2 regions of the Planococcus massiliensis genome follow, and region 2 is predicted to be linked to the other one. Evidence: predicted binding sites of a transcription regulator. Region 2 holds the regulator's gene; the other holds the start of a gene.
The links. Region 2 encodes LexA, which represses DNA repair genes until DNA is damaged. Its sites were predicted from a motif close to CGAACATATGTTCG; they were not measured.

Region 1 (11,892 bases), 890 kb from region 2:
ATGTTCATCGCGGAAGTTGTCCTGTATATTTTTACGCTGTTTTTCCTGTTTTATTCGATGAGTGCTTTTTTGCAGGCCCGCTCGAAGGAATTCGGGATTCTCATGCATCTGGGGATGACCAAAAAGCAGCTCAATAAATTAATTTTCTTTGAAACGATGATCCTCGGTTCGGTTTCAACCGTGGCGGGCATCGCTTTCGGTTTTGCCTTTTCAAAGTTTTTCTTTATGATCGGCCGTGAAATCATGGAGCTCGAATCGCTTCCGCTGTATGTTTCGTGGCAGCCCTTTGCCCTGACGATTGGGGCATTTGCGAGCCTTTTCATCATCATTTCGGTGATCAGCGTCGCTTTTATCCGGACGAAAGGAATCTTGGATTTGCTGCAGGGCTATTGGAAAGTGGACGAAATTACGAACGCCTCGCGCTGGCTGTCTTTTTTAGGCTTTTTGCTGCTGGCCATCTCGTACGTGCTGGCCTCGATCGTGACGGATCAGACCGTTTACACCATGGTGCTGATCATTCCGCCGCTGGCTACATTAGGGACCTATCTGTTCTTCACGCATTCCGTCCATTCTTTGCTGAATCTTTACAAACGAAGAAAAGGGATTTACTGGCATAAGACCCGGTTGGTTTCTCTGGCAGAAGCTTCGGTCAAACTGAAAGACAGCGCACAAATGTTTTTCATCGTGACGATCGTGTCCACTGTCGCTTTTTTAACGGTCGGCACACTCGCTTCCTTTATGTCGTATACGGGGGACTACCGGGAATCAAATCCGCTCGGGCTTGTTTACATTTCATTTGACGGCAATGGCAAAGAGGTGGAGCATGTCGAGGCCTTGACGGCTGAACTTGAAGAAAAGGAATTGGCATACGATCTCGTTCCATTAATAGTGAAGCGGCAGACATCCACGTTTACCGGAAACGATGTGGATATCATCCGCATGTCCGAATTCAATCGTCTGGCGGCATCGCTCGGCTTCGAACCTGCGTATCCCGACCGGGGGGAAGCACTGTTCATCCCGTATTCAAAAGAATCCCTAAAAGAACTGGGTAAAAGCCAAGTCCAAACGGAATTGATGGAAAGCGGAGTTGAACTGTCGATCGACCAAGTCTATCCGCATATTCTTTTCCCGGTGCATACGATCAATTTCAATAGCATTGTCGTAAATGACCTGGACTATGCGGCAATCGACGAACCGCTCCAAGGCTATGCGGACGGGGAATCGACTTTCACTTATTACGCCTTCGATATTCCGTCGTGGGAAGAAACGGTAGCCATTGGTGCGGATTTAACCGCTCAAATTGATAAAGCCGTGGAGAAGGAAGATTTCAGCGGGCTGAATTTCTTTTTTGAGAACCCGGGGGAAGATTACCGCTGGTTCAAATCCTCTTTCGCTATCTTGCTCTTTATCGGTGTCATGGTTGCTGCCGTATTCTTGTTGGCAGCCGGAAGCTTCATTTACTTTAAATTGTATACAGGGCTCGAACGGGACCGGAAGCAATACCTGCTCTTGGTCCGCCTGGGGATGACGGAGAAAGAACTTGGAAAGATCGTCAACCGCCAGCTCATCCCGCAGTTTTTCCTGCCGTGGATCGTTGCCTTGCTGCATAGCACTTTCGCGTTCATTTCGCTCCAAGTGGTGTGGGATGAATTTGCGGAGCTTTCGATACTTGGTGAAATGGTTCTGGTCCTGGCCGGATTCACGATTGCCCAAGTGCTTTATTTCTATTTAATACGGTGGCGTTATATCGCCCATTTGCAAGCATCGTAAAAACGGTGCTTGTTGTATTGTCAGAAGATTTATTCTATAATGATATAGTGTAAATAATGAATGACTGTTCATTCAACACGAAAGAGGGATGGAAAATGAATTTAAGCAAACGTGTTCATGAAATTTCACAGCAAGATCCAAGCAAAGCGGCGTATCATTTTATGGGGAAAGATACATCGTACGGGGAATTCGACCAGTCCGTATCCAAATTTGCCGGCGCGCTTAAAGCATTGGGAGTCGCACAAGGAGACCACGTGGCATTTTTGCTCGGCAACTCTCCGCATTTTTTGATTTCTTTATATGCAACGATGCGGCTCGGGGCAACTGCTGTGCCGATCAACCCGATTTACGCGCCGGATGAAATCGCTTACATAGTAAAAGACAGTGATGCGAAAGTGGTTATTGCCCTTGATGCATTATTGCCGCTTGTTGAAAAAGCGCACATGGCGCTTCCGAAAGTAGAGGAGTTTGTCATCTGCGAAACGGATGCAGCGACGGCTGCCAAATTGGCTCAATTGCCGAAAGAGGTCGGACAAAAAGTCGCGGCTTTCTCGGAAATTCTTTACAAAGCAGATCCGATTGAACAGTCGGCTGATGTGCAGACAGATGACAACGCTGTCATTTTGTATACATCGGGTACTACAGGAAAGCCGAAAGGGGCGATGCTGACACACGGCAATTTGTATTCAAATGCCCGCGATGTAGGGGATTACCTTCAGATCGGCCCAGAAGACCGTGTTATCGCAACATTGCCGGTCTTCCATGTATTCGCCTTGACGGTTGTCGTCAATGCACCGTTGATTCAAGGGGCTACGATCATCTTGATTCCGCGCTTCAATCCGAAAGATGTATTTGATGCGATCAAGTCGCAGAAAGCGACCGTTTTTGCCGGAGTACCGACGATGTTCAATTTTATGTATCAATTCCCGGAAGCGCAAACGGCTGATTTTGAAACCGTCCGTCTCGCGATTTCAGGAGGATCGGCATTGCCGGTCGCATTGCTCCATAATTTTGAAGAGAAGTTCAATGTCCGTGTATCGGAAGGCTACGGCTTGTCTGAAGCGTCGCCGGTTACATGCTTCAACCCGGTTGACCGTGAGCGGAAAGCCGGTTCGATCGGAACTTCCATCATCAATGTAGAAAATAAAGTCGTGAATGAATTAGGCGAAGAAGTGGCAGTAGGCGAAGTCGGCGAATTGGTGGTCCGCGGGCCGAACGTCATGAAAGGCTACTACAAGATGCCCGAAGAGACGAATGCTGCACTACGGGATGGCTGGCTCTACACGGGCGACTTGGCTCGAGTAGACGAAGAAGGCTATTTCTATATCGTTGACCGGAAAAAAGACATGATTATTGTAGGCGGCTATAACGTCTATCCGCGTGAAGTCGAAGAAGTGCTATTTGCACATCCAGGCATTTCAGAAGCGGCTGTTGTCGGTTTGCCGGATCCGAATTTCGGAGAAGAAGTGAATGCCTATGTGGTATTAAAAGATTCTTCGATTACGGCAGAAGAGCTTCACGCGTATTGCGCCGAGCACTTGGCGAAATATAAAGTGCCGAAGCATTTTGAAGTGCTTGACGATCTTCCGAAAAATACGACAGGGAAAATTCTTCGCCGTTCCTTAAAAGATCAAGCATTGAAACAATCCTAAAGAAAAGAAAGGCTCAGGCAGTCGGATTGCCCGAGCCTTTTTTTGGCATTTGATTGAAAAGACTGACATTTTTCATTATAGTAGGAGAAGTAGTATTGCGAGTTTCGAAATAATTACCTAGGGGGATTTCACGTGGCGAAAAAAGCAGTAGAAATCAAAGACTTGACCAAATTAATATCGGTGACCGATCCTCACATTTCTCCAGATGGAACGCAAGCCGTGTTCGTCCGGACCCATATGGATGAAGAAGAAAATACATATATTGCCCATCTGTACCATAGTGATTTGGCAAGCGGAAAAGTGACGCAGTGGACGTACGGAAAAGAACGCGTTTCTTCGCCGTCGTGGTCCGCAGATGGAACGAAAATCGCCTTTTTATCGACGCGCGATGAGAAAAACCAATTATACGTCATCCCGTCATCCGGAGGCGAAGCGAAAGCTTTGACGGATTATGAAAAAGGCGTAAACAGTTTTGTCTGGTCGCCTTGCAATCAGAAAATTTGGATCAATGCCATGGCAAAAGACGGAAAAACATTTACCGATAAAGAAGAAAAAGATGAAAAGAAAAAGCCGGAGCCGGTCTTCGTCACGACCATGAAATACAAAATGGACGGTGCGGGTCTTGTGCCGCAAGATGTCCATCGCCAAATTGGAATCGTCGACATTGAAACAAAAGAAGTGGAGCAAATCACAGAAGGCGATTACCATTTCGGTTTGGAGACCATATCGCATGACGGCAGCCGCCTTGTTTACAGCGTAGTACGGGAAGAAAATGTGGATCACCTCTTCCAAGAACCATTGTATTTATACGAAGTTGAAACCAAAAAAGAAACATTGATCATTGATGAAGGCGGTTATTTTGGCGGGGCAGCCTTTTCATTTGATGATTCGAAAATCGCCTTTGCGGGAAGCACTCGTAACTTCGAAAATGCGACACATACAGAAATTTACGTATACGACGTGGCTGCAGGCGGCTATTTCTGCCTGACGGAAAGCATGGATTTCCCGATCGGCGATTATACAGTGGCTGACCATCAGCAAGGCGCCGCTGCCCCGGCAGTGGTCTGGACAAAAGACGACCACCTGTATTTCCAGGTGTCGACTATGGGCGATGTCCGTTTGTACTTCGCTTCGCTCGACGGCGCCATCTACCCGGCATCTCCGGAAATGGAACACATTTACGGCTACGATATTTCACGGGACGGCGTATTTGCAGTAGCTGCCATCAGCAATCCCGTAAATCCCGGGGAATTGTATAAGTTGACCATTGCGACAGGTGAACGCAAAGCCCTGACAGAGTTCAATAAAACCTATCTCGAAGAAACGGAATTGATTCAGCCCGCCTCGATTATCGCAAAAGGGGCCAATGACTGGGCGGTGCACGGCTGGCTGATGAAACCGCGCGGCTATACGGAAGGGGAGAAATATCCGCTGGTCGTGAATATTCACGGAGGCCCGCACGCCATGTACGGCAATACGTTTGTCCATGAAATGCAGTTGCTTGCAGCAAGAGGCTTCGGCGTTCTTTACGTCAATCCAAGAGGAAGCCACGGCTACAGCCAGGAGTTTGTGGATACCGTCCGCGGCGATTACGGCGGGGCGGATTACGAAGATATCATGAAGTCACTCGAAGACATGGTGGCTGAACATAGCTGGATCGATCAAGATCGGTTGGGCGTCACCGGCGGAAGCTACGGCGGATTCATGACCAACTGGATTGTCGGCCATACGGATCGGTTTAAAGCGGCCGTGACGCAGCGCTCCATCTCCAACTGGATCTCGTTCTTCGGAGTGTCGGATATCGGATATTATTTCAGCGATTGGCAAATCGGCGCCGATATGGGCGATATCGAGAAACTATGGAAGCATTCGCCGCTGAAATACGCAGCCAATGTCAAAACGCCGCTGCTGATCCTCCATTCAGAAAACGATTACCGCTGCCCGATTGAACAATCGGAGCAATTCTACATCACGCTGAAAAGCATGGGCAAAGAAACCGAATTCGTCCGTTTCCCGGAAGCCGACCATAACTTATCGCGCACCGGTAAACCGAATCTCCGTTTCATCCGCCTGGAGCAAATTGCCGGCTGGATGGAAAAATACCTATAAGAGTCTAAAGTGAGCGGCGCCTAATTGTTAGGTGCCGCTTTTTTAGGGAGTTTCGGGGTTTATTTGCGGGATTCGAGAGTTTGCTTGCGGGATTCGGAAGGTTGTTTGCGGAATACGTGGGTTTATTTGCGGAATGCGGGAGATTATTTGCGGAATAAAAGAGTTTACTTGCGCGAAGGGAAATTTCAATAAGAAAAGCCGTGCAGGCTGCACGGCTTTTTTCATTTCTTACTATTTTCCTTTGAACACCGGTTTGCGCTTTTCGCCGAATGCCATCAACGCTTCGATGCGGTCTTCGGTCGGAATCGTCAGCTCGTAGGCTTTCCGTTCGATATTCAAACCGGTCTGCAAATCTGCGTTCATACCGTTCTTGATGGCGTATTTCGCTTGCTGCAGTGCAATTGGGCCGTTCGCGAGCATCATATCCGCAAACTGAGCAGTCGCCCCAATCAACTCTTCGCGCGGCACCACTTTGGTCACCAGCCCGTATTCAAGCGCTTCCGGTGATTTCAAGCGGCGCGCCGTCAAGATCAATTCCATCGCTTTCGATTCGCCGATCAGCCGCGGCAAACGCTGGGTGCCGCCAGCTCCCGGGATAATCGCAAGGCTCGTTTCCGTCAAGCCGAGCAGCGTATCATCCGCAATTATGCGGAAATCACAAGCGAGGGCAAGCTCCATGCCGCCGCCGAATGCAAAGCCGTTCATCATGGCGATGGTTGGCTGCGGCAAATTTTCAATCGTTGTAAAAACTTCCCCGATTTTGAAGATATTGCGTTTGACGTGCTGGTCGGTCAACGTTTTACGTTCTTTCAAATCAGCTCCTACGCTAAATGCCTTCTCGCCAGCCCCTGTAAACACTACGACCCGGATATCCGGATTAATGCGGATCGCTTCGACGACTTGTCCAAGTTCCGTCAGCATCTCGTAGTTGAACGCATTCATGGCCTCTGGCCGGTTCAGCGTAATAAAAGCCAGATTCCCTTGTTGTTCGTAATGAATCGTGTTCATTTCCATCCCCCTTTAAGAACTTTCCATCCTTTAAAAACATACCACTTTTTGGACTATTCCGCTAACAAACTCTATAATGGAAGCCAGGGAAGGAGGCTCACAAATGACGCGCATCGCATTCATCCGCATTTTCCGCATTGTCTTCATGGCAATCAAATTCTACACGCAAGTGATGCTTTTCCAGCGCCGCCACCGGGGCAACTGGAATCCGCTTGTGCAGGAAAAATGGGAAAAACTCGTAACGAAACAAGCAAAAGAGTACAAAGTGCTCGCTTTGAAATTAAGCGGATTAATGATTAAACTGGGCCAATTCCTATCTACGCGAGCCGACATCATGCCGCCTTCATTTTTAGTGGAACTGGAAGGGCTGACAGACCGGGTGCCAGCCGTGTCTCGCCAAAAGATTGTCTCGGTGCTGGAGCAGGAGTGGAATTCGCCTCATACCAGCTATTTGGCGAGCCTATCCAATGAGGCGGTTGCTTCTGCTTCTATCGGAGAAGTTTACAAAGGCATTTTAAAAGATGGAACGGAAGTGGCCATCAAAGTGCAGCGCCCTGGCACCGATCGGATTTTGCGCGCTGATTTTCAGGCAATCCGAATCGTGATTTGGTTTCTGCGGACATTTACACCCCTATCCAAACAGATGGATTTCAAGCAATTATACGATGAAATGACGGAAACGATTGGAGCCGAACTGAATTTTCTTCAAGAGCTTCAAAGTGGACGCGCTTTTTCTGAGCGTTTTGAGGGAATGGAAGGCGTCCGTTTTCCTGTCTATTTCGATGAATATACGACGCGCCGCATCCTCGTCATGGAATGGATCGAAGGCGCGCGCATTACGGATCTGGCCTTTATCGAAAAGCACAATCTCGACCGGCATGAGCTGTCTGAGCGTTTGTTCATCCTGTTTCTTGAACAAGTGCTCTACGGAGGACAATTCCATGCGGACCCGCACGGCGGCAATATTTTATTGAAGCCTGACGGCACGATTGTCTTGATCGATTTTGGGATGACCGGAACGATTTCAAAAGCCGATTCACAAGCGGTCCTAAGAATTGCAGAAGGCATCATTTTCAAAAACTACGACGAAGTGCTCGATGCACTGGAAGAGCTGCGTTTTCTTTTGCCGCAGGCGGATCGGGCCCTTCTCGCCGATACGATTGCCCGGCTCGTCGCTGCTTATGAATCGAATGAACTCATGCAGATGGACAGCTTTGTGGTCGAACGCTTGCTGAAAGATCTGCAAGGCATCGTCCGGACGCAGCCGGTTCAGCTTCCGGCAGAATTCGCGTTTTTCGGAAGAGCGGCTTCGATTTTTGTCGGAGTGCTGCATGTCCTGGATCCTGGCATTGATTTGCTGGCGCTGGCCCGTCCGCGCATACTGGAATGGGCTTCTTCCCAAAAAGAAGGGAAGCGGATGTTCGGCAAAGAAGATGTCTGGCGCTGGGTGATTCAAGCATCCAATCCGCTGCGGGTTTTCCCGCAGAAAGTGCTCAATTACTTGGAAGAGCCGGAGCGCATGCGCCATTACCTGGAAAATCGGGACGGCCGCATTCGGGAGCACCAAAGAGATTTGCAGAGCCGCATGTTCGCCGGCATCTTCACGATCTTGTCATTTGGCGGCATCTCTGTAGCAGTCTGGTTTTCCCACGAAGCATTGATTTGGGTATCTTCTGCATTTTTCGTCGGATCTTTATGGACATACCGCTCCATTAAATAACCATCAAAAAAACTGCGCTAATGACAGCGCAGTTTTTTTGATGTGTTGAAAAAGGTAGAAAAGGAAAAAATCCGCCTGAAAATTCGATGCTCTGCAAAACTGCTGCGAAGCGATTGATCGCGGCTTATTGTGGAAACGTTGTCCATAGCGCCGCAGTACGGAATTCAGAAGTACATGCATCAATCCAACCAGTTTCTCGACAATTTGAAAAACTGCGCTAATGGCAGCGCAGTTTTTTTACATAAGGGCTATTGCTTTCTGCCATTTTAGCTGTAAAATGAAAATAAGAACAAATGTTCTCTTTTGGGGAGGTGGACCAGATGCCGTTGATCTCACAAGAGGAAGTAGCCCATTTTGAAAACATGATTTATTTGCCGATGGTGTTGATCATTTTGGAACGCGACCGCGCCTTGATCGAAAAAGGTTCTTTTAAGCTGAAACGGCCCTATTTGGAACTTATAGAAGGCGCGAGCAAACATGCGCAAAGAGAACTGACGGATACAAAAATCCATATGCGGAAGCGCCAAATGAAAGTGATGAGAGGGAAAAGAGATGATACGTTCACCGAATATGTTTTTTACCATGGCGGATTTGAAGACCATCGCCGCTATTTGAATGTCAGGCTGCGCAATCGGGTAGAGGAATTATTGAGGGTGTATTTAGCGATGGCCTACAATGAAACATAAGGTGAAGGAGACGATTGAAAGAGGGTCGATCAGGTAGAAAAGAGGCTGACGAATCGTCGAGGTATGAATCTCTGCCTCTTTGCTTAAAAGAAGTCAATCAGTCGAGCGGATGTTCTTTGCGCGGTGTATAGCGGCGCTTGGTCAAATAGATCATCTGGTGTTTATGGACCTGCTGCGCGTTTTTAAAATAACGGCGAAGCGAACCGGCGAATGAATGCTGGTTGCGGAGTGCGATGGGCGAGACGTCGAGCGGCACCGTCACCCCGTTGCTCAAATGCACAATGCTTCCTTTTCCGCTTTCATCGGTATCGACAAGGTCCACAGCATCAAAGTTAAACCAGACGGAATCTTTGTTCTTCGGGGAATGCGTCGGGAAGAAGAGCAAGGGATTGCCGTAATATTCGCCGATAATGACCGGCGGTTTGTGCTTGACGCGGATGGCCTTCTGGGAATATAGCGTTGCGCTTTCCAAAGATCCCCGGTAAAACGAACAGGAAGAAGTGACCGTTTTATAAACCGATTCTTCCACTATGAATTCACTGCGGTCTTCAATTACCCGTGTGCCCTCGCGGTGGCCGTTCATGTATGGCATAAGAGCGTAAGTGTTGCTGCACACCGTATAAGATATGGGATTTTGATTCCTTCTACCCATGATAAAACACCCCTTTAATTTACTATACATATAACATTATAATAAAATATGGAAATTTAGCAACGCATTTAATCGGAATATAAATTTTTTTCTATTTCATTAGAATTTTCAAAAAAGTTATTGATTATTCCTATTGCTTTCATGTATACTAATGAAAAGCATTCGGGGTGAAGAAGAATGGAAAACTATTATTCTTATGCTGATTTCATGAAAGCGATGGCTCAAACAAAGAAGATTACAGAAGCGGAAAAACTGCTAAATGATATTTATCTGGATTTATTCCTAAAGCATGTTCACCGCTCGCAGCAAGAAGCTCAGCTCATGACACTAATCGATGAAGCCCTGGACAATAATGACCGTCAATCATTCGCCACTTATACCGCACAGTTGCAGAGCCTGCAATGTGATGAAGATTAAATGAGAAAACCGCTCCTTGTGAGCGGTTTTTTTTGTTGGCCGGAAAAGAAAAAACGAAAAAAACATACGTTCGCTTTTTGTTAGGGGATTTTTAGGGCATATGATAAAATAGAGAGAGCGATATAATGGGAGGACGTTGACTATGAAACAGGAATTTAAACTCCAGGCCCCTTATGAACCGGGCGGAGATCAACCGCAAGCCATAGCGGAACTGACAAAAGGCATCATCAATGGCAAGCGCTGCCAGACATTGCTTGGGGCGACAGGGACAGGGAAGACGTATACGATGTCCAATGTCATTCAGCAAGTGAAGAAGCCGACTTTGATCATGGCCCACAACAAAACATTAGCTGGCCAGCTTTACAGCGAGTTCAAAGAATTCTTTCCGGATAATGCGGTCGAATACTTTGTCAGCTACTACGATTACTATCAGCCGGAAGCATACGTTCCGCAATCGGATACTTATATAGAAAAAGATGCCAGCATCAACGACGAAATTGATAAATTGCGGCACTCTGCCACAAGCTCTTTGTTTGAACGCGACGATGTCATCGTCGTTGCCTCGGTATCCTGCATCTACGGGCTCGGATCTCCAAAAGAATACCGCGAACTCGTGGTTTCTCTTCGAAAAGGAATGGAAATCGAACGCAATCAGCTGCTCCGGAAATTGGTTGATGTCCAGTATGAACGCAACGACATCAATTTCATTCGCGGAACTTTTCGTGTGCGCGGAGATGTCGTGGAAATTTTCCCGGCGTCCCGTGACGAACATTGTTTGCGTGTCGAATTTTTTGGCGATGAAATCGATCGGATCCGTGAAGTGGATGCGTTGACCGGCGAAATTATCGGCGAGCGCGAACACGTCGCCATTTATCCGGCATCCCACTTTGTAACCGGTGAAGAAAAAATGACGAAGGCCATTGCCAATATTGAAGCGGAATTGGAAGAACGCCTAAAAGAAATGCGTGCAGAAGATAAATTGCTGGAGGCGCAGCGCTTAGAGCAGCGGACGCGCTACGATCTTGAAATGATGCGTGAGATGGGATTCTGTTCAGGCATCGAAAACTATTCCCGCCATTTGACTTTGCGTCCGCCGGGCGCTCAGCCGTATACACTCATCGATTATTTCCCGGAAGATTTCCTCTTGGTCGTTGATGAAAGCCACGTTACATTGCCGCAAGTCCGAGGCATGTTCAATGGGGACCAAGCGCGCAAAAAAGTGCTTGTGGACCATGGTTTCCGTTTGCCGTCTGCCATGGATAACCGCCCATTGACCTTCGATGAATTCGAAGAGCATATCCATCAAGCGGTATTCGTATCAGCAACGCCGGGGCCGTATGAACTTGAACATACGCCGGAAATGGTCGAGCAGATCATCCGTCCGACAGGCTTGCTCGATCCAACAATCGAAGTGCGGCCGATTGAAGGGCAAATCGATGATTTAATGGATGAAATCCGCCAGCGTGTGGAACGGGATGAACGGGTACTCGTAACGACATTGACCAAAAAAATGTCGGAAGACTTAACGGCTTATTTGAAAGAGGCAGGCGTGAAAGTAAATTACCTGCATTCCGAGATAAAAACATTGGAACGCATTGAAATTATCCGGGAGCTGCGCATGGGTGTCTACGATGTGCTGGTCGGCATCAACTTGCTTCGTGAAGGATTGGATATTCCGGAAGTGTCGCTCGTCACCATTCTCGATGCAGACAAGGAAGGTTTCCTCCGTTCCGAGCGGTCATTGATCCAAACGATGGGCCGGGCAGCCCGGAACGCGAACGGCCACGTCATCATGTATGCGGACAAAATGACCGATTCGATGACGAAAGCGATTGAGGAAACGACTCGACGCCGAACCATCCAAGCGGAATACAACGA
Region 2 (11,892 bases):
ATTCAAGTTAATATTTATTTCCTTTGTCGCCATGCCGTTCGAGAAGTTCCGCAAACGATAAATTCTTTTCGCGTTCTTTCCGCTCAAACAGTTCCTGCGCGTGTTTTTCTTCTGCACGTTTCTGTTCTTCTTTTACCAGTGCTTTTTTTGTTTCCTGTAATTTCGCCAAAATATCTTCTGGTAAATTGCTTGATGCCTCTTCTCTTTTCTTCGCCATGCTGTTCTCTCCTTAAGGACGTTTTACGATGGTTGCAACGCCTTGCCCGCCGCCGATGCACAGCGTCGCGAGGCCGGTTTTCGCATCGCGCTTCTTCATTTCATGAAGCAAGGAGACAAAAACCCGCGCACCACTGGCGCCGATTGGATGGCCAAGCGCGATTGCACCGCCATTGACATTTAATATTTCGTGATTAAATTGAAGTTCCCGATCCACTGCAATTGACTGGGCAGCAAATGCTTCATTCGCTTCAATCAATTCGATATCCGCTAAAGCTAGATCTGCTTTCTTTAATGCATTTTTAACTGCTTGAACAGGTCCGATGCCCATGACTGCCGGGTCTACTCCCGCATTTCCATTTGCCGCGATGACTGCGAGCGGCGTTAACCCTAATTCTTCAGCTTTTGCTTTTGACATCACGACCACTGCAGCTGCTCCGTCATTGATGCCCGATGCATTGCCAGCCGTCACGCTGCCGTCTTTCTTGAAGGCTGGACGCAATTTCCCTAACTTCTCAGCGGTGGAATCGCGTTTTACGTATTCGTCAGTTTTGAAAATGACCGGATCCCCTTTGCGCTGCGGAATTTCCACTGGCACGATTTCGTCGTCAAAGCGCCCGGCGTCGATCGCCGCTGCCGCACGTGCCTGGGAACGCGCTGAGAATTCATCCTGTTCTTCGCGCGTAATGCCGTAGCGGTCGCACAGATTTTCGGCTGTGATGCCCATATGGTAATCGTTGAATGCACAAGTCAGCCCGTCTGTGATCATACTGTCGATGACTTTTTGATCGCCCATCCGAAAGCCGCTTCGTGCATTTTGCAATAAGTAAGGCGCTTGGCTCATATTTTCCATTCCGCCGGCAACCACAATTTCTGCATCCCCTGCATAAATTGCCTGATAAGCTAAATGTACAGCTTTTAAACCAGATCCACAGACTTTATTAATCGTCATAGCTGGAACCGTTTCAGGCAAGCCCGCTTTGATCGATGCTTGCCTCGCTGGATTTTGGCCAAGGCCAGCCTGCAGCACATTGCCCATGATGACTTCCGAAATTTGATCTGCCGCAATTCCTGCTTTATTAACAGCTTCTTTAATGACGATGGCTCCTAGTTCAGTTGCCGGAACGTCTTTCAATGCCCCTTGGAACGATCCGATAGCCGTACGGACGGCGCTGACAATTACGATTTCTTGTGACACATTATTTCCCCCTTGTTAGCGTTTACTTGTTGCTCTTTTATCCCCCCTCTCGATACAATGATTAACAGGGGGGATATTATGTTCAGTTTACCAAAAAATGCAACAATTATCGAGGTTGGGCCGCGCGATGGCCTTCAAAATGAAGGGCGCATCGTGACAACAGACTTTAAACTGCAATTTATTGAAGGGCTGCAAAAGTCCGGCATCCAGGAAATGGAGCTTACTTCTTTTGTATCGCCGAAATGGGTGCCGCAAATGGCAGATGCCAAAGACATCATGGCAAGCGCCGAAAAACAAGGCCGCCAGTTTGTGTTAGCGCCAAATGAAAAAGGGATTCAGGCAGCTTTGGAATCCGGAGCAAGAGCCATTGCCGTATTTGTCGGCGTTTCCAATTCTTTCAATAAAAAGAATATCAACAAAACAACTGCCGAAAGCATGAAAGCGCTCGAACCGCTGGTAGCCAAATTGAAAGAAGACGGCATTTTCGTTCGAGCCTGCATTTCTACTGCCTTCTATTGTCCATTTGAAGGAGCCGTGGATCCAGAAGCGACACTCGCTCTTTGCCGGCAATTCGTCGAGTGGGGCGTGGATGAATTGAGTGTGGCCGATACGATCGGCATGGCAGCACCCAACGAAAGTTATGCACTGTTCAAGAAAATCACCGAAGCATTTCCGGATACACTTATCACAGCCCATTTCCACGATACGCGCAAAATGGCATTAGCGAACATCTATGCTGCGCTTCATGCCGGCGTTACGCGGTTTGACAGTTCGGCTGGCGGGCTTGGGGGATGCCCATTTGCACCCGGCGCTACAGGAAACGTGGCAACCGAAGACGTTGTCAATATGCTGCACCGCATGGGCATCGACACCGGCATCGACCTTGACCAATTATGCGATGCCGTCCAAAAAATTGAACACCATATATCCACTCCCGTACAAACCGGGATGTATAGCCTCTATAAAAACCGAGCGTAAGGAGCCAATGCCTTGAAGAAAAAATTATTATGGGCAACGGGAGCCGTTTCCAGCATCTTAGCAGCGACGACAACGGTCTTCGGCATTGCCCTATCGAACCGCATCATGTACATGAAGACAAAAGACGATGAACTAATCTTAGAACGCGAAATCACCTCGAAACGAATTGACGAACATTGGTATGCCACTGCCAATAAAACCGAGAAATGGATCGATTCCGAAAACGGCTATCCCATCAAAGCCATTTTTTTGGAGCCGCATCAAACGAACCGCTATGTTATCATTTGCCACGGCGTAACGGAATCGAAAGTGAATTCTTTTAAATATGCCCGAATGTTTGAGCGCCTCGGCTACAATTCAGTCGTCTATGACCACCGCCGCCACGGAGATTCCGGCGGGAAAACGACCAGTTTCGGCCATTATGAAAAAACGGATTTGAAAGCGGTAGTGGCAGCTTTGAAGATGCATGCAGGCGATGATGTAGTTTTTGGCATCCACGGAGAATCGATGGGCGCCGCGACAACGCTCCTATATGCCGGCATGGAAGACTCGGCCGATTTCTATATTTCCGACTGCGGCTTTTCGGATATCTCTGAACAGCTGCTGCATGTCATGAGAACGACGACGCCTCTTCGCACAACGCTTTCTTTGAGAGTGGCCAGCCTGTTCCTCAAATTGCGAGACGGCTATTCCATCAGCACCGTATCGCCGCGACAAGCGGTTGGACAGATCGAAAAGCCTGTTTTGTTCATCCATAGCCTGCAAGACGATTTCATCTTGCCAGCAATGACACAGGAAATGTATGATTTGAAACCGGATAAGAAAAAATTGAAGTTTTTTGAACAAGGCGGACATGCGCAGTCCTTCAATAAAAACCCAGAAGCGTATGAACAAACAGTAGCCGAATTTTTAGCGGAATTTGGCTTGGCCTCTTCTGAAGCGGATATAAGCACGGCTAGCAATTAATTTCGTCCAAACAAAAAAGCGCTCACGATGAGCGCTTTTTATTTTTTAGCTGGTTTTCCAGGTTTTGTTGACGCTTTATTCATTTGAGCCATCATTTGATTGATTTTTTTCTGAGATGGTTTTTGTCCCATCTGCATCATCATGATTCGCAGCATTTCTTCGTTAATCGGCGGGTTGTCCTGCAAATATTTCATCATGTATTGACGAGCGATGAAAAAGCCAAGCGCAACACCGGCGAGCAAAGCCACGATAACGATTACGATCCAAATCCATGTAGACATTCAAGTTACCTCCTTCGTGTTGCATAAATAAGTAGTGCACCACAATGGATTATACTATAAATCCGGAGTGGTGACTATACACAGAAATAGATAAAAAAGAGAAGGGACAGAGCTCCCTTCTCTTTGCTGCTTATTCTTCGATCAATTGTTTAACGCGGGCTGCCACATTTTCAGGAGTGAAGCCAAATTCCTTCATGATGCGTTCTCCTGGAGCGCTTGCGCCAAAATGGTCAATGGCTAAAATATCGCCTTCATCGCCTGTGTATCGTTCCCAGCCGAATGAAGTCCCCATTTCAATTGCCAAACGCTTCTTAACCGTTTTTGGAATAACGGATTGCTTGTATTCTTTATCCTGTTTTTCGAAACGGTCCCAAGACGGCATCGAAACAACAGAAACGGAAATGCCTTCTTCCGCTAATTGCTTCTGTGCCTCTACAGCTAAGCTGACTTCAGAGCCTGTCGCCAACAACAACGCTTGCGGGTTTTCTGCCGGAGAAACGACATATGCCCCTTTTTCAACGCCTGTTTCAGCCATTTCGCCGCTCTTCTCAAGCACTGGCAAGTCTTGGCGTGAAAGCACCAATAGCGTCGGCGTTGATTTTGCAGTCAACGCTAAACGCCACGCAGCTTTCGTTTCATTTGCATCAGCCGGGCGGACAACGCTCAAGTTTGGCATGGCACGAAGAGAGGCTAAATGTTCAACCGGTTCATGCGTCGGGCCATCTTCTCCTACAGCTACGCTGTCGTGAGTGAAGACGAATGTGACCGGAAGGCCCATCAATGCAGCCAAACGGATTGCAGGGCGGACATAATCGCTGAATACGAAGAACGTACCGCCGAATACATGCAGACCGCCGTGAAGCGCCATACCGTTTAGAGCAGCGCCCATTGCGAATTCACGCACACCGAACCAGATATTGCGTCCAGCTGGATTTTCAGCATCAAAATCGCCGCCGCCTTTAATATTCGTTTTGTTTGATCCTGCTAAATCCGCACTTCCACCGAAGAATGAAGGCACCGCTTTCGCAATCGCATTGACCATGTCGCCTGATGAAGCGCGAGTCGCTTGCTTTTTGCCCACTTCATATGTCGGGAATTCAGCATCAAAGTTTTCTGGAAGCTCTCCAGCAATCGCTTTTTGCAATTGCTCAGCCAATTCCGGATATTGTGATTCGTACGTTGCATACAACTCGTTCCAAGCGCTCTCGGCTTTTCCGCCTAATTCTTCCGTCGCTTGTTTGAACGTTTCATAGACTTCTTCCGGCACGTGGAAATCTTGATCGAATGTCCACTTGTAATATTCTTTCGCCAATTTCATTTCGTCTTCACCAAGCGGTGAGCCATGTGCATCAGCTTTTCCTGATTTATTTGGGGCACCATAGCCGATGACCGTTTTCACTTCAATAAGCGTCGGTTTGTCTGAAGATTTTTTTGCTTCTGCAATTTTAGCAGATAGGTCGTCCAGTTCGTTGCCGTCATCTACGCGCAAGTAATTCCAGCCATATGATTCAAAACGTTTTTTGATATCTTCAGAGAAACTCATGGCGAGGTCGCCATCAAGGGAAATGTCATTGCTGTCATATAGGACCACCAATTTATTCAGTTTCAAGTGGCCGGCAAGCGAAATGGCTTCACCCGCAACCCCTTCCATCAAGTCTCCGTCTCCGCAAAGAGCGAATGTGTGATGGTCAACGATGTCCAAGTTTTCTTTGTTGTAGGTAGCAGCTAAGTGGCGTTCGGCCATTGCCATGCCGACCGCCATGCCGATTCCTTGCCCAAGCGGTCCAGTTGTCGCTTCAACGCCGACTGTATGGCCGTATTCCGGGTGCCCAGGAGTTTTTGAATCCCACTGGCGGAAGTTTTTGATTTCTTCCAATGACAAGCCATACCCGCTTAAGTGAAGCAAGCTATATAAAAGCATGGAACCATGTCCAGCCGACAAGACGAAGCGGTCACGGTTGAACCAAGTCGGGTTTTTAGGGTTATGGTTCATATGTTTTGTCCATAATGAGTAAGCCATAGGAGCAGCGCCCATCGGCAAGCCTGGGTGACCAGAGTTTGCTTTTTCGATCGCGTCAATAGAAAGCGTTCTTATCGTGGTTACTGCAAGTTGATCTGCATGGTTTGACATGAAAAACATCCTCTCTTCTACAAAAAAATATAGATCCTTTTCTAGTGTAGTCAACAATAGAAAAGAATACAACTAGTAAACCGCATGCGGCGGTGTTTATCGGAAATTTGGGCGAAGTTATGTCGTGAAATGTCCAGTGGTTTGATCGAAAACAAAAAAAGAGAATAAGTATTAATTCAAATACTTATTCTCTCGAATATTTTTGACCTTTTCCGGCGTCACGTCATTGCCGTTCGGGTCGATGACTTTTACATTTTCAATTGTGCCGCGCATCGTTTTGCGGAAAGTCTGCAAATATTCCTGGCGAAGCAGCGACTGTTCTTTCGCTTCTTCGATAGACAAGCCGTCCGTTTTCGATTTGCGCGATAATTCATTTATGCGATTTAATTTATCCGGTGGTAACATAAAATCCCGCCTTTCTTCTATCATATCGTACAAAACAAGGGCAGTTTCTGCAATAGATTAGCCTTGTTTCAGGCTTTCAAATTCTTTATAGCGCCGGTGGACAGTCGCTTTGCTCGCCTGGTAGCCGAAGCCTTGCAATGTCACAGCGATTTCATGGAAAGTTAAACCGTTTTCTTTCAAGCTGACAATTTGCTCGATTGGGAGATCCAGGCGTTCCCGCCCTTCCGGATTTCCTTTCCCTTTCAAGTTCTTTTCTGGCTTATAGCCGTTTTCGACCGCACGCTTCATGCCGCGTTTGATCTTGGCATTATGTATTTTCCGCTGATACTCCTCGACAATCGCGAGAATCTCCAGGACCATGTCATCCATATCGTTCAGTGCGATGGGGCCTCTGTCGGATAATGTATAAACTTCGACGCCGTATTTTTTCATTACATGCAAGAGCGCAATGCGGGCATGCCCTCTCCCTAATCGTGTTTCATCTTGGATAAACACAGCATCAAATTTGCCGGTCTTGATGCAATTGAGCATCTCTAATAAGCCTTCACGGTCCATTTCATAGCCGCTGTGCTGGTCCGAGAAAATTTCTTCTACACTGTAGGACTGCTCAAATGCAAATTTGAGCAGCTCCTCTTCTTGCCGTTCTAGCGAAGTTTCTTGGGTGTCTTTCGTGGTGCTGACACGGCAATAAATTAATGCAGATTTTTTCATTCCGCATCACCTGCCAGCTTAACAGTTTCATCTGGGGCATACTTAAGTTGATCGCTTGGAATCTTAATCGATTGGCCAACGACAATTTTTGGGGTCTCTAATCCATTTTGCTGCATAATTTCCTCTATCCATTCATGGTGTGGGATATCGCCGCTGAACGATTCAGCCAGCGTCCATAGCGTGTCGCCTTCTTTAACTTCCACTTGGCTCGTTGTCGCTTCGTTGCTGTTGTATGAAAAAATCGTATAAATAGATACTAGCAGAACTAATAGGAAAAATGCTGCAAGATAAGAATTTTTTTGGATGAATGTCATGTGAACCGCCTCCTAGGAATGTGTGTTCGGAATATATGTTCTTATATTAATGCGAACAGGTGTTTTTGTCAACAAATAAATTCGAACCTATGTTTGCATTTCATATCCCAAGTTGGTATACTTATGGTAGAAAACATACTGAACAACTAAAAAGAGGTGAAACTGTTGAAAAAAGTATCAAAACGGCAGGAAGATATTTTGACATTTATAAAAGACGAGGTCCGGGCTAAAGGCTATCCGCCTTCCGTACGGGAAATCGGAGAAGCAGTTGGTTTGGCATCCAGTTCGACTGTCCATGGACATCTAGCGCGGCTTGAAAGCAAAGGCTTGATCCGCCGAGATCCAACAAAACCGAGAGCGATTGAAATTATCAGCACTGAAGATGCATTAATCGACAAAAGCCCTGTGCTTCATGTCCCGTTAATTGGTAAAGTAACAGCAGGATTGCCGATTACAGCGATAGAAAATGTTGAAGAGTATTTCCCTCTTCCTCAATCCTATGGTACGGAAGACGATCACATTTTCATGCTCGAGATCATGGGTGAAAGTATGATTGAAGCAGGCATCCTGAACGGCGACTATGTCGTCGTCAGACAGCAGCAGACCGCAAACAACGGAGACATCGTTGTGGCGATGACCGCCGAAGATGAAGCGACTGTAAAGCGCTTTTTCAGAGAAGAAGGCTTTTTCCGCCTACAGCCTGAAAACTCTTCGATGGACCCGATCATCGTGGAACAAGTTTCGATTCTAGGAAAAGTAGTCGGCGTATACCGCCAACTACATTAAAAAGAGAGCTGAGAAAAAATTCTCAGCTCTTTTTTTCGTCTCGTTCATTTTTCACAGGAAAAGATCAGCATGATAGGGACGCGCGTCCTTCTGTCATATTCCTCTTTTGTCGCAAAGCGGCTTCTTTCCGGTTTTCCTTCTCTCAACGCTTGAAGCTGAAATCCAGCAGCCAGCAGGGCCGTTATGTAATGTTCGGTCGTCCAGTGGTATTTTCGGATCGTTTCCCTCACCCAAGGCTCATTCCGTTCACCTTCGATAAAATAATCATCCACGATCCAATCTTCTCTTTTGCCTCCTTGCGCTTTGCTTTTGAAAGAAGAGGTGGTCAGCGGATGCTGAATGCTGAAAATGAAGCGCCCTTTTTCCTTTAGCGAGGCATGGACTTTTGCAAATAGGCTTTCAATGTCAAGAAGATAATGGACGACAAAACGCGACGTCACCAAATCATAGATGCCATTTCCAAAATCGGCGGCTTCAAGCGATTCGTTTATTATTTGAATGCCCGATCCGGCTGTTGTTTTTTTCGCGAGTTCAGCCATCTGCTTTGATCCTTCAATTCCTGTGTAGCTCCTCGCCCCTATTTCCATCAAATCCAATCCATATGCCGCATCTCCGCATCCTAAGTCCAATACTTCCTGCCCCTTTACCGTCTGGATAAGTTCCATCAGTATCGGTTTTTCAATCGCATTATTCGGGCTTTCCTCCCGGTTGCGCCGCTTTAAATAATTTTCCAGAAAGCTTTCCTCATTGTATGCACTCGGCCCTTTATAAATCATTCCAATCACTCCTTCAAGTTATTTCCGCATGGAAAAGGCATCCTTCAAATGAAGGATGCCTAAACGTTAAATTTCAGTGACAACTATATATTTGACAAGATTGATGGTGATGCGGTAAAGTTTTCCGGTCACTTCATCGACCATCTCATACGTGCCATTAGACGGGATTTTGTTCAATGCAGATTCGCGGTCGGTTCCTTTTACATTTTGCACAATGGTATTGCCTTGATCAAAATAAAATTCGACTTGGAATGTTTTCATGAAGGCCTCCTAAACTGTGTCATTTGAACTCTTTTACCAGTTTAACACAGCCTTCTGCTTATTGCTGTTTATATAATTCTTTGTAAGCGAGAACTTTCAGCGCAAGCATCTCTTCTTCGCTTAATTGGGTTTCGAGCTTTTGAATCGCTTCCTGCTGGGTCATAGTGCCTTTTTTCACTTCCGACTGCATCGTTTTCAATTCACTGATGCCCACTTTTTGGATTAATACACGAGTCGCCTCGCCTTTAGTCTTGATAGGCAGATCACGGCCTTCCGCTTCTTTAGCCTCTTCAATATATCCTGACAATTGCGGGTCTTTTTCTACATAGGTTTTGATTTCATCCATTTTTCCGCTCTCTGCAAGTTCGCTCGTGGCTTCTTCCACGATTTTATCCGAAGCGATATTTGTGCCGACATAATAAACGCCAATGCCTGCCGCCGCCAAAATGATTGCAAATACAAGAAAATATTTTAAAAAGCGCATTCGCCATTCCTCCATTGTTTCCGTACTGCTAAATAAGACGCATAACTCCATCAAAAGTTACAGAAAAGGCAAAACCCCGATGCCAGTCACTTTTCAAGGCTGGGCATCGGGTGGATTGCGGTCTATTCTGTTAACCTACTGAGTTGGTTCCTCTGTTCAGTTACCCACCAGTCGATATGATCTTTGTCAAATATCAACATGTCGCCAAAAGGCTGGCTGTGCGGTATTGTCCGCAGGGTTATCAAATTTCGGATTTGCGCTTCAGTCATTGGGCATTCTTTTGAATTCAAGTATATTAAAAGATTTTCAATCCCTTGAATTTTTTTCATCTAATCACCCCCACAAAATTTTCCTTGCGCTTTCAAAGAAAACTCAGTACGGATCATTAAATTTAGAAAGCCTATTTTACTAATACCCTGAATGTTAAGCTTATAACCCTTAGTTCCCGCTTTATTATCCCCCTCTTCGCGAAGTGGTGACCGGTTCAGTGTAATTCTTAATCTTCACTAACTTTACGTCCTCTTTGTTAAAAAGATTCAATTCCTCAAAATTGTCTTCAAAACGGACAATTTTTTCTGAAAGTGCCATATCAGCTATTTGATCACGGCTAGCGGCTTCAACTGTCCGTTCAACAGCCAGCCCTTTTTCCAAAAAGTATTGGATCACAAATTTAGGCATCAGCTCACCTCCTTATTAAAAAGTTCTGGATGCAGCTTGCCCTTTCCTCCTTCTTTTGTAAAATAAAAAAACTGCAAGAGCTTTAAAGCCCCTGCAGCCGAACTGATTAATACATTTTGAGATATTGCTCGCGCTCCCATGGGTGCACAGCGATGCGGAACATGTCCCATTCGATTTCTTTCGCTTCGACGAAATTGTTCAAGATATGGCTTCCAAGAGCTTTTGTCATGACTTCGTCATTTTGAAGCTCTTGCAATGCAGCATATAATGTCGGCGGAAGATCTTTGATGCCTACTGCTTCACGCTCTTTTTTGTTCATAGCATAGATATTGCGGTCAACCGGCTTCGGTGCTTCCAGTTTCTTTTTAATGCCGTCAAGGCCCGCACTCAAAAGAACTGCCATTGCCAAGTAAGGGTTCGCCGATGGGTCAACTGAACGGACTTCTACGCGAGTCGACAAGCCGCGGGAAGCTGGGATGCGGATCAACGGGCTGCGGTTTTGGCCAGACCAAGCCACGTAGCACGGTGCTTCGTATCCTGGAACTAAACGCTTGTAAGAGTTGACCGTCGGGTTCGTAACAGCTGTAAATCCTTGGGCATGCTCTAAAATTCCCGCTAGGAACTGGTAAGCTGTTTCGCTCAATTTCAATTCGCCGTCTTCATCGAGGAAGGCATTCACTTTGTCTTTAAACAACGAAACGTTCATATGCATTCCTGAACCGTTGACGCCGAAAAGCGGTTTTGGCATGAAAGTAGCATGCAGGCCATGTTTACGGGCAATCGTTTTCACCACTAATTTAAATGTTTGGATATCGTCGCAAGCTTTGATGGCGTCTGCGTATTTAAAATCGATTTCGTGCTGTCCTGGAGCCACTTCGTGGTGGGAAGCTTCAATTTCAAAGCCCATTTCTTCCAATTCCAATACGATGTCGCGGCGGCAGTTTTCGCCAAGGTCCATCGGTGCCAAGTCGAAGTATCCGCCGTTGTCGTTTAATTCAAGAGAAGGCTCTCCGCTTGCATCCAATTTGAACAAGAAGAATTCCGGCTCTGGCCCTAGATTGAAATGCGTGAAGCCCATTTCTTCCATTTCTTTCAGAACGCGTTTTAAGTTGTTGCGCGGATCTCCTTCAAACGGAGTTCCATCTGCACGGTAGATGTCGCAGATTAAACGGGCTACTTTCCCTTTTCCTGTAATCCACGGAAATACAACCCACGTATCCAGGTCAGGGAACAAGTACATGTCTGATTCTTCGATGCGAACGAATCCATCGATAGAAGAACCGTCAAACATCATTTTGTTGTCGAGTGCTTTGTCCAATTGAGAAGTCGGAATTTCAACATTTTTGATTACGCCGAGAATGTCTGTAAACTGTAAACGGATAAAGTTGACTTCTTCTTCTTTCACTAATCGCTTAATGTCTTCTTTAGTATACTTGCTCATCTTCTTTCCACTCTCCTATGTAAGTTTTATATTCACTCGCCTCATTTGAAAAAGCGAGATAAATCACCTTGCCGTAAGCCTCCGCGTTCATAAGAGCGAAGCTGCTGCATTTCTTCCCTTAAAATTCTGCGCAATTCTGCGTCGCTGATATTTTTGGGTTCAGCCTTTTCGTTTTCTGGTTGGTCTTTCAGGTTATAGATTTTCTTGATCCCCGCCATATTCAATCCCTGCTCCAGATACTCTTTAATTTCGAGCAGCGTATCGAC

Region 1: a site for LexA is predicted at 10,074-10,087, ahead of uvrB (excinuclease ABC subunit UvrB). Genes of this name have one in related genera too.

What each region holds. Positions count from the first base shown of each region.
Region 1 is NZ_CCXS01000001.1:2,357,202-2,369,093, reverse strand. It holds gene BN1080_RS11815 (FtsX-like permease family protein) at 1-1,770, shown strand, start outside; gene menE (o-succinylbenzoate--CoA ligase) at 1,866-3,422, shown strand; gene BN1080_RS11805 (S9 family peptidase) at 3,555-5,531, shown strand; gene BN1080_RS11800 (enoyl-CoA hydratase-related protein) at 5,763-6,539, opposite strand; gene BN1080_RS11795 (ABC1 kinase family protein) at 6,643-8,259, shown strand; gene BN1080_RS11790 (YhjD family protein) at 8,580-8,945, shown strand; gene BN1080_RS11785 (competence protein ComK) at 9,043-9,597, opposite strand; gene BN1080_RS11780 (IDEAL domain-containing protein) at 9,775-10,014, shown strand; gene uvrB (excinuclease ABC subunit UvrB) at 10,157-11,892, shown strand, end outside.
Region 2 is NZ_CCXS01000001.1:1,467,410-1,479,301, reverse strand. It holds gene BN1080_RS07110 (YqkE family protein) at 8-217, opposite strand; gene BN1080_RS07105 (acetyl-CoA C-acetyltransferase) at 230-1,414, opposite strand; gene BN1080_RS07100 (hydroxymethylglutaryl-CoA lyase) at 1,493-2,392, shown strand; gene BN1080_RS07095 (alpha/beta hydrolase) at 2,405-3,358, shown strand; gene BN1080_RS07090 (YneF family protein) at 3,397-3,639, opposite strand; gene tkt (transketolase) at 3,770-5,770, opposite strand; gene BN1080_RS07080 (DUF896 domain-containing protein) at 5,942-6,175, opposite strand; gene BN1080_RS07075 (YneB family resolvase-like protein) at 6,233-6,886, opposite strand; gene yneA (cell division suppressor protein YneA) at 6,883-7,200, opposite strand; gene lexA (transcriptional repressor LexA) at 7,366-7,986, shown strand; gene BN1080_RS07060 (class I SAM-dependent methyltransferase) at 8,031-8,762, opposite strand; gene BN1080_RS07055 (hypothetical protein) at 8,829-9,023, opposite strand; gene BN1080_RS07050 (hypothetical protein) at 9,082-9,507, opposite strand; gene BN1080_RS07045 (hypothetical protein) at 9,630-9,836, opposite strand; gene BN1080_RS07040 (hypothetical protein) at 9,961-10,185, opposite strand; gene glnA (type I glutamate--ammonia ligase) at 10,292-11,626, opposite strand; gene BN1080_RS07030 (MerR family transcriptional regulator) at 11,668-11,892, opposite strand, start outside.